Regions from separate parts of the Actinomadura graeca genome, predicted to be linked through region 2. Evidence: riboswitches for the same ligand, from Rfam matches in the RefSeq annotation. Region 2 holds a riboswitch; the other holds the start of a gene.
What was found. Region 2 has a riboswitch for cyclic di-AMP ahead of AGRA3207_RS19025 (coiled-coil domain-containing protein). Riboswitches for the same ligand answer to the same signal wherever they lie in the genome.

Region 1 (4,789 bases), 2.3 Mb from region 2:
CCGGTCCGCCGGGGTGGCGATCCCCCGGACGACGTTCGAGCAGTGGCCGTTCGGCGTGAAGATCGCCAAGGGGAAGGAGCAGCCCGGCGACCTGGTGTTCTTCAACTCCGGACCCGGCACCTCGTCCAACAACCCCGGGCACGTCGGCATGGTGATTGGCGGCGGGAAGATGGTGGTGGCGAGCTGCTCGACGTGCGTGCCCAACATCGGGGTGAAGCCCTACAAGCGCTCCGACTGGGTGGGGACGACGCGTCCGCTGGCCCGCAAGGACCTCCAGAAGAAGCTTTCGGAGCTGGCGGCCCAGTAGCGCTCAGCAGCCGAAGTCGATGTCGTAGAACGTGCGGTAGTGATCGGATGTCCAGTACATCCCATCGTGGCCCTCATCGCCGGACGTGATGATGCGGCGCGCGCCGCGGTCCGGGCTGCCGGGGGTCTTCACCGTGTACTCGTGGTAGAAGCCGCGGGGCTTCGCGGGCAGGTGGCCTTCCCGGTTCTGGAACACCGAGCCGTCCTGCGGGTACGGATAGGGTCCGCCCTTGTCGATCAGGGCGATGGTGTCGCCGGCCTGCTCGGGGAGCCGTGTCTCGCAGATCGGGGGGATCGCCTGCGCGTGGACGCCGGTCACGGAGACGGCGGCGGGGGCGGCCGAGGCGGGGGCGGAAGCCGGGCCGAGGAGCCCGGCGGCGAGCAGCGGCGCGATCACGAACATGCGGTAGCGGGGGGAGCTCATAGGGTGAGTGTCGCCCGCGGACCCCCCGCCCGTCACTGCCCGATCCGGCAATTCAGGGGAACTTGCCGACAGTGTCACCGGACGGTCAGCGGGGTTCACCACGTCCGACGTGCTCCGCGCGGTGCCGCTCGGCGGGCAGGACGTCCCGGCCCTGCTGGGCTCCCTGGCCGCCTCGGCGGGACGCCCGGCCGCATAATCCGGAGGGGATCGGGCGGGTCCCGTGTCATGCTGGCGGCGTGGAGCCCGAGATACACATCCGGATCGCCGACGACCTGCTGATGTTCCTGCCCGCCGCCCGGCGCGAGCCCGCGCGCCGGGTGACCTACGACGGGACCTCGACCCTGGGGCACCTCGTGGAGTCGCTCGGCGTGCCGCTGCCCGAGGCCGGCCCGATGACGATCCGCGGCGAGCGGGTCGAGCCGGCGTCCCGTCCCGCGGCCGGGGACGAGGTTCTTGTGGAGGCGGTGCCGCGTCCGCAGCCCGTCCCGCTGGAGCCCGGGCAGGCCGCACCCCGCTTCCTCTTGGACGTCCACCTGGGCACGCTGGCCCGGCGCATGCGCCTCCTCGGCCTCGACACCGCCTACCACAACGACATGGACGACCCGGCGCTGGTCGTCCAGGCCAACGCGGAGCGGCGCGTGCTCCTCACCCAGGACCGCGGCCTGCTCCGCCGCCGCGCCCTGTGGTTCGGCGCGTACGTCCGCGGCTCGCGCCCCGACGACCAGCTCCGCGACCTCCTGGAGCGGTTCGCGCCCGCCCTGGCGCCCTGGACGCGCTGCACCGCCTGCAATGGCCCCCTCGTCCAGGTGGACAAACGCGACATCGAGCGGGACCTGGAGGCGGGCACCCGCCGCAGCTACGACGTCTACGGCCGGTGCGCCGAGTGCGGGCGGGTCTACTGGCGCGGCGCGCACGGCGGCCACCTGGAGGCGATCGTCCGGGACGCGACACGCGTCGTGAACGGAACCGGCCCGGCCCGCGCCACCGTCTCAGAGTGAACGTTGCGGAAGGAAACCCAAGGAGCTGGTGACGATCGACCTCGTCGTGGTGGGTGCCGCGATCATTTCGGACGGACGGCTGCTCAGCGCCCAGCGCGCGGAGCCGCCGCACATGGCCGGCGGATGGGAGCTGCCCGGCGGCAAGGTGGACCCGGGCGAGTCGGACGAGGACGCCCTCGTCCGCGAGTGCCACGAGGAACTCGCCATCAAGGTCCGCCTGGGCCGCCGCATCGGCGGCGACTGGCGCCTGAGCGAACGCAGTCTCCTCAGGGTGTGGACGGCCGAGATAATCCAGGGCAAGCCACGCGCCCTGGAGCACCTCGAACTACGCTGGCTCACCCCCGCCGAGCTCTACGACGTCGACTGGCTCCCCGGGGACCGTCCCGTCATAGAAGAACTGGCCCACTCCCATCCCTGGCACCCCTGACCCGACCCAGGCGGCCGGGATCAACCGATGCGGTTGGCGCCGGCGAAGTCGGAGCGGTCGGAGAGGTTGGAGATCTTCACCACATCGCCGGTCTGCGGGGCGTGCAGGAACTTGCCTCCGCCCAGGTAGATGCCCATGTGGTGGACGCTGCTGCCGAAGTACACCAGGTCGCCGGAGCGCAGGGAGCCGCGGGAGACGCGGTGGCCGAGGGCGAGCAGGTCGCCGGTGTAATGGGGGAGGCCCGGCTTGCCGACCTGGGCGTATGCCCAGACGACGAGGCCGGAACAGTCGAAGGTGCCGGGCCCGGCGGCGGCCCACACGTAGGGGGAGCCGAGCTTGGTGAGCGCCTTGCGGGCCATCTTGGCGGGGAGGCCGGAACCCTTGATCGTCGCCGAAAGGCCGGTGCGGGGGTCCTTGATGTGGGTGGTGGTCAGTTTGTCGAGCCGTTTGGTGACTTCCGTCACCTTGGCCTTGGCGGCGCGGCGGGCGGCCTCGGCCTGGGCGGCGGCCTGGCGGACCTGCGCGGTCTTGGCCTCGGCGGCGCGTCTTGCCTGGTAGGCCTGGTCGATCTGCTTGCGCAGGGCCGCGACGGCCGTGGCCTGATTCTGGGCAAGGTAGGCCCGGTCGGACAGGCCGTCGGTGGAGCCGCCCGTCCCGAAGATCGCGTCGGGCCCGCCGCTCATGTAGTTCGCTGCGGCCAGCCGTCCGAGGCGCTCGCGGGCGGGGGCGGCCTGGGCCTCCAGGGCGGCGGCGGCCTCTGCGGCGGCCTGCTCGTCCTTGCGGGCCCTGCCCAGGTCGACGCGGGTCTTGTTGTACTTCTCGGTGAGCTTCTCGGCCTCGACGTTGAGTTCGCCGAGGCTCTTGCGGAGGCCGCTCTCCGAGGTCGGCAGCGGGTCCGGGGACGGCGCCCCGAACGGCTGCGCCGCGTGCGCGGCGATCGGCGCGGTGGCGCCGAGGGCGATCAGGATGACGGTGGCCGCGGTGGCGGCGGGCGCGCGGCGGCGCCGCCGGTGGGAATCCGGTGCCAAGCCGGTGTTCTCCTCTCCCTGCGCGCCTACCGGGTTAGCTGACGGGTTCGGGCCAGGAGGCGCCCTACGACGTGCGTCGATTCACCCCAGGGATGGTGGGTCCCCGGTTCTCCGCGGTGGGAGACTCGGCGCTCCGGCCGCAGACCCCGGGGGGCGGGGCCTCCAGACGACCGGATCTTGAGGGAGAGTACAAAGGATGGGCAAAGTTGGCCAATCCGAAAACCGTGTGACGGGCGGTACGTCCTACTCGGGCGGGGTCGGGCGCCCGGCCAAGTAGAATGGGGCCTGCCGCGCGTCTGCGGCGACTCCTGAACTCTCACGCAAGGCGAGCCCGCATGCCCATCTCCACGCGAGACGACCTCCGGAACGTCGCGATCGTCGCCCATGTCGACCACGGCAAGACGACGCTGGTCGACGCCATGCTCTGGCAGTCCGGTGCCTTCCGCGAGAACCAGGACGTCGACGACCGCGTCATGGACTCCAACGACCTGGAGCGCGAGAAGGGCATCACCATTCTCGCGAAGAACACCGCCGTCCGGCACAACGGCCTGACGATCAACATCATCGACACCCCCGGCCACGCCGACTTCGGCGGTGAGGTCGAGCGCGGGCTGTCGATGGTGGACGGCGTCGTGCTGCTCGTGGACGCCAGCGAAGGTCCGCTGCCGCAGACCCGGTTCGTCCTGCGCAAGGCCCTCGCCGCGCGGCTGCCGGTGATCCTCGTGGTCAACAAGACCGACCGTCCCGACGCCCGCATCGACGAGGTCGTGGACGAGACGTACGAGCTGTTCATGGACCTCGACGCCGGTGAGGACCAGATCGACTTCCCGATCGTGTACGCCTCCGGCCGCGCCGGGCGGGCCTCGCTGAACAAGCCCGCCGACGGGCAGATGCCCGACAGCGAGGATCTGGAGCCCCTCTTCGGCGTCATCACCGAGACGATCCCGGCGCCGGCCTACGACCCGGACGCGCCGCTCCAGGCGCACGTCACGAACCTGGACGCCTCCAGCTACCTCGGCCGGATCGCGCTGTGCCGCGTGCACGCCGGGACGATCAAGAAGGGCCAGCAGGTCGCCTGGTGCCGGCACGACGGCAGCGTCGAGAAGGTGAAGATCACCGAGCTGCTGATGACGGAGGCGCTCACCCGCAGGCCCGCCGACGAGGCCGGGCCCGGGGACATCATCGCGATCGCCGGCATCCCCGAGATCATGATCGGCGACACGATCGCCGACCCGGACGACCCGCGCCCGCTGCCGCTGATCACCGTGGACGAGCCCGCGATCTCGATGACGATCGGCACCAACACCGGGCCGATGGCGGGCCGCGAGAAGGGCACGAAGGTCACCGCCCGGATGGTCAAGGACCGGATCGACCGGGAGCTGGTCGGCAACGTGTCGATCCGCGTCCTGCCGACCGAGCGCCCGGACGCCTGGGAGGTACAGGGCCGCGGCGAGCTCGCCCTGGCGATCCTCGTCGAGAACATGCGCCGCGAGGGCTACGAGCTGACCGTCGGCAAGCCGCAGGTCGTCACCCGGGAGATCGACGGGAAGAAGCACGAGCCGGTCGAGCGGCTCACCGTCGACATCCCCGAGGAGCACCTGGGCGC
Region 2 (4,789 bases):
CTGAACACACCCCTAAGCTCACCGCTCTCCGGGGGCCGGATCCCCTCACGCATCCGCCCCAAGTGCACGGCCCGGTGCACGCAACGACAAACACGCCTCCCGCACCGGCCGGACATGCGGAGCGGCCGCATGCGCACACGAGCCGGATGCGCCTGCCGAACGAAGCGCAAAGGGCGGAGCGCACGCACTGACTAGTTGCGCATCGCGAACGGGTGCTGGTGGCGGCCAGATGCGCAACGAGGCCGCACGCGCGTCGCGGACAGAGGCACATAGCGGCCGAAGACCCTTAAGGAACCGAATACGTCTAGCGGCCGCACGCGGGGGCGAATGCCTCTCTCAGACGGAGGCGCGAGGCAGACGGATGCACGTGCCGGACGGATGCGCCCACGGGCATATGCACGTCGCAGACGGAGGCGTGTGCCGGACGAATACGCCCACCGGGCGGATGCACGCAGCGCACGGAAGCGCCTACGAAGCCGGATGCGAGTAGCTCCCGTACGCGCGGCGTCGCAGACGGAGGCGCATGGAAGACGGGCACGCGCCGCAAACGGATGCGCCTGCCGGGCGGGTGCACGCACGCGCCGAGGCACGCACGGCGGAGGCGTTCACGGAGGCGGGATGCGACGAGCGACCGCACGCGCCGTAGCTCGGATGTCTTTCGGCGTCGAAGGCGTATGGCAGACGCACGCGCGGCGCAAATGGATGCGTCTGCCGGACGGATGCGCGTGACGGACGGATGCGCGTGACGGATGCGCGTGACGGACGGGGGCACGCACGCGCGGCGCAGGTGGATGCGTCTGCCGGACGGATGCGCGCAGCACATAGAGGCGCTTACGGAGCCGGATGCGGGTAGGGGTCGCAGCGCGCGGGGCGTCACAGACAGGCGTGTAGCAGACGGATGCGCGTCACAGACGGAGGCTTGTGGAATGCGGGCGCGCGTCGCAAGCGGATGCGCGTGGCGGGCCGCGTGTGCCCTCGGAACGGATGCGCGCAGCGCACGGGGTGCTTAAGGGATGCGACATGCGCCGTGCAGGGAGGGTGCCTCTCGCGGATGGAGCGCGTGTCAGTCGGACTCGGGTGCTGGACAGAGGCGCGCACGGGGCAGGCACGCAGCACTCAGAGGTGCTCATGGGGCCGGATGCGGCTGGCAGGCGCACGTGCATGGGACGGACGCGCGTCGCTAACGCGAGCGTGTGGGAACGGGCGCGCGTTGCTGACGGATGGGTGTGTTGGGCGGATGCGTGCGGTGTGCGGAAACGCTTGCGGGGGTGGCCGTGAGTGGCGGCCGCGTGTGTGCGGAGTCGGTGCGCGTCGCAGGCGGGGGTGTGTGGTGGGTGCGAGGAGTGGGCGTCGGCGCGTCGCGGACGGGGGGCGTGCAGGGTGTGTGCGCGGCGTACGGAGGCGTGTCGCGGGCGGGTTGTGGGGGTGGCGGTCGGGCTTCGGAGAACCGCGCCCTGGGTGTGTCGTGTCGGCCAGCGAGAAGCATCGTCCCGGTCATGGTTCAACGGCTTCGGTAGCCGCGACCGGTCCCGGCCGCAGGACGACTGTGAAACGCAACTCCGTCGGTCGGTGGACGGGGCCGAAGGTCGAGGTCCGGTGGTGGTGCGCCGACTCCGAAAATGACGAATCAGTAACGGTTCAGTGGACTTCCGGAGATCACAATCGGGTGCCATGGCCGATATCGGTGACCAATTTAGCCGTCTATTTCTGTACACATCCGCTAAGGTTCCCTTCGGTCGATGTCTCGGCCTCCCCCGCACCCCCCATCCCCCCGACGGGGGCACCGCCTTGCGCGGGTCCCCTCGACAGAAGGAGACGCCTTGCGGGCTGTCCACCGAAGGCTCCTGCTGGCCGGCGCGGTCGCGACATGCGTGGGCGGCGCGGCGGCGTTCCCGGTCCTCGCCGCCGACCCGTCCCCGGCGCCCGTCCAGGTGACGGCGGCCGAGGGCACCCCGCTGCCCGGCCGGTACATCGTCACGCTGAAGGACGGCGCGTCCACCGACGCCGCCGCGAAGAACGTGAGCGCGGCCGGCGTCCAGCGGTTCGACGGCGTCCTGAACGGGTTCGCCGCGCGGCTCACCGGCGGCCAGCTCGACAAGCTGCGCCGTGACAGGCGCGTCGCCGCGATCGAGCAGGACCAGGTCGTGAAGGTCGCGACCACCCAGCGCGCACCGCTGCCGTGGGGCCTGGACCGCATCGACCAGCGCGGCCGGAAGCTGTCGAAGACCTACTCCTACAGCGCCACCGGCACAGGTGTGACGGCGTACGTCATCGACACCGGCCTCTCCGTCGGGCACAAGGAGTTCGGCGGACGCGCGGCCATCGCGTGGAAGGCGAGCGAGTACCCGGACGGCAACGACTGCAACGGGCACGGGACGCACGTCGCGGGCATCATCGGGGCCAAGACCTACGGTGTCGCCAAGAACGTCAAGCTGCGGGCGCTGCGCGTCCTCGGCTGCGACGGCAGCGGCGCGATGTCCAACCTCGTCGCCGCGGCGCAGTGGCTGCGCACCCACGCCGCGAAGCCCGCCGTCGCGAACATGTCGGTCGGCGGGCCGAAGTCCGCGGCGCTGAACACCGCGGTCACGAACCTGTCCAAGTCGGGCGTGTTCGTGTCCGTCGCCGCCGGCAACGACAACATCGACGCCTGCCGCGTCTCGCCCGCCAGCGCCGGCTGGGTCATGACGGTCGGCGCGACGACCGTCTACGACAACCGCGCCGACTTCTCCAACTGGGGCAAGTGCGTGGACATCAGCGCACCCGGGTACGGCGTCGTCTCCACCTGGCCCGGAGGCGGGACCAAGACCCTCAACGGGACGTCGATGGCCACGCCCTACGTGAGCGGTGTCGCGGCGCTCTACCTGACCACCCACCGCGGGGCCACCTTCCCGACGGTTCAGAAGTGGCTGAACGACAACTCCACCAAGAACGCCCTCGGACGCCTGCGCGGGCAGGCGAACAGGTTGCTCTACAAGGGCAAGTTGTGATTCGTGTCACATAGGATGGCCCGGCTCCCAGCAAGGGGGCCGGGCTTTCCGGGCTTCGGGCCCGCCCTACGCGCCGCTGGGGTCTAATCTTGGCGAGGCAACGGACGGTCCCGATCGATGTTCGATTCACAGCCCGCCCGGCGACCACGTCCGGCCGCACCGGACGCGCCGGACGGACGGGCCGAATCCCGCGGCGCGAGCCCGGGAACCGGGGACCCACCAGCCGGGACGACCCGGCCGGGGTGAATTCGCGGACCGGAAGGTCGGTGATAGGGCGCACTCCAGCCCGAACCCGTCAGCTAACCCGGTAGGCCAACGAGGAGAGGAGAAGACGTGGAGACCCCCACCTCCACCCTCCGGCGCGCCGCCATGGCCCTCACGGCCGCCGTGGCGGCCGTGCCGCTGGCCGGCGGGGCGGTCCCGTCCGCGTCCGCGGCCCCCTTCGCGGCCCTCGCGTCCGCGAACGCCCTCGCCGCGGACCCGGGAGACAGCAGCAAGTTCAGCAAGCTCAACGCCCAGATCGAGAAGCTCGACAAGGCGTACGGCGGTGACCTCGCCAAGCTGAAGGACGCCCAGTACGCGGCGAAGCAGGCGCTGGACAAGTCCAGGGTCCTGCAGAGCGACCTCAACGAGGCCCGCGGTCTCGTCGCGCAGATGGCCGCGTCCCAGTACATGATGAACGGCCAGGACCCCACGGTGTCGATCATGGCGAGCGACAACCCGTCGGAGCTGCTGAGCAACGTCACCCTGGTCAGCCACCTCGCGCAGAACAAGGCGGCGAAGGTCGAGCAGATCCAGTCGCTGGTCTCCCAGCAGGACCAGGCCCGCAGGCAGGCCCAGCAGAAGATCTCCGCGCTGCAGAAGGAGATCAAGGACCTGCTCGCGGAGAAGAACCGCATCAGGGCCCTGGTCAAGAAGTACAAGCCCGAGTCCCCGAGCGTCGGGATGGGCGGCGTGACCCCCCGCATGCTGAAGGTCAAGAACACCCTCGACCTGGAGATGGGGCCGTTCCCGACGATCGGCTGCGTCCGCAGCACCGGGGACCCGCAGGACCACGGCACCGGCCACGCCTGCGACTTCATGGTCACGACCGGCGGCCAGATGGCCACGGGCAGCGCCCAGTCCCTCGGCGACCGCACCGCCGCCTACGCCATCGCGCACGCCAGCGCCCTCGGCATCAAGTACATCATCTGGCGGCAGCGCATCTACGACCTGCGCAGTCCCGGCTGGCGCAGCATGGAGAACCGCGGCGGCGTGACCGCCAACCACTACGACCACGTGCACGTCTCGGTGTTCTGACCCGCCCGCTTTCGGACGGGCCAGGGGCTTGTGACGGGCTTGCGGGCTTGTGACGGGCTTGCGGGCCTTGACGGGCTTGCGGGCCTTGACGGCACAGCGCAGTGACCCGGGCGGTGTTCGCCCGGGTCGGGTGCTTTTCGGTCAGCTGGCGTAGCTCGGAAGCATCCGCTCGTGCGCCTCGCGGAGTTCCGCCAGTGGGATCGCGAAGAGCTCCTGCTGCTCGCCCTCCGGGCCCCGGCCCGTCACGCTGAGCGAGTCGCCGCCCGCGACGCCGATCTGGGAGACCGGGACGCCCGCCGCCTCGCACAGCGCCGCCAGGCGCGCCTCGGCGCCCGCCCGCACCGCCACCATCGCCCGCGCGACCGACTCGCTGAACAGCGAGACGAACGGGTCCCCGGGCAGGGTGATCCGCGCGCCGAGACCGCCGCGCAGGCACGACTCCACGAGCGTCTGCGAGAGACCGCCGTCCGACAGGTCGTGCACCGCCGTGACCAGCCCCTCCC

Region 1: it holds a riboswitch for cyclic di-AMP, as region 2 does, so the genes downstream of both, AGRA3207_RS29110 (C40 family peptidase) here and AGRA3207_RS19025 (coiled-coil domain-containing protein) in region 2, are expected to answer to the same signal.

Annotation. Positions count from the first base shown of each region.
Region 1 covers NZ_CP059572.1:6,573,557-6,578,345, forward strand. The annotation lists gene AGRA3207_RS29090 (C40 family peptidase) at 1-307, shown strand, start outside; gene AGRA3207_RS29095 (guanyl-specific ribonuclease) at 311-730, opposite strand; gene AGRA3207_RS29100 (Mut7-C RNAse domain-containing protein) at 1,009-1,728, shown strand; gene AGRA3207_RS29105 ((deoxy)nucleoside triphosphate pyrophosphohydrolase) at 1,763-2,155, shown strand; gene AGRA3207_RS29110 (C40 family peptidase) at 2,176-3,183, opposite strand; cyclic di-AMP (ydaO/yuaA leader) riboswitch at 3,191-3,324, opposite strand; gene typA (translational GTPase TypA) at 3,519-4,789, shown strand, end outside.
Region 2 covers NZ_CP059572.1:4,320,834-4,325,622, forward strand. The annotation lists gene AGRA3207_RS19015 (serine/threonine protein kinase) at 1-4, shown strand, start outside; gene AGRA3207_RS19020 (S8 family peptidase) at 1,821-2,987, shown strand; cyclic di-AMP (ydaO/yuaA leader) riboswitch at 3,157-3,317, shown strand; gene AGRA3207_RS19025 (coiled-coil domain-containing protein) at 3,321-4,286, shown strand; gene purL (phosphoribosylformylglycinamidine synthase subunit PurL) at 4,428-4,789, opposite strand, start outside.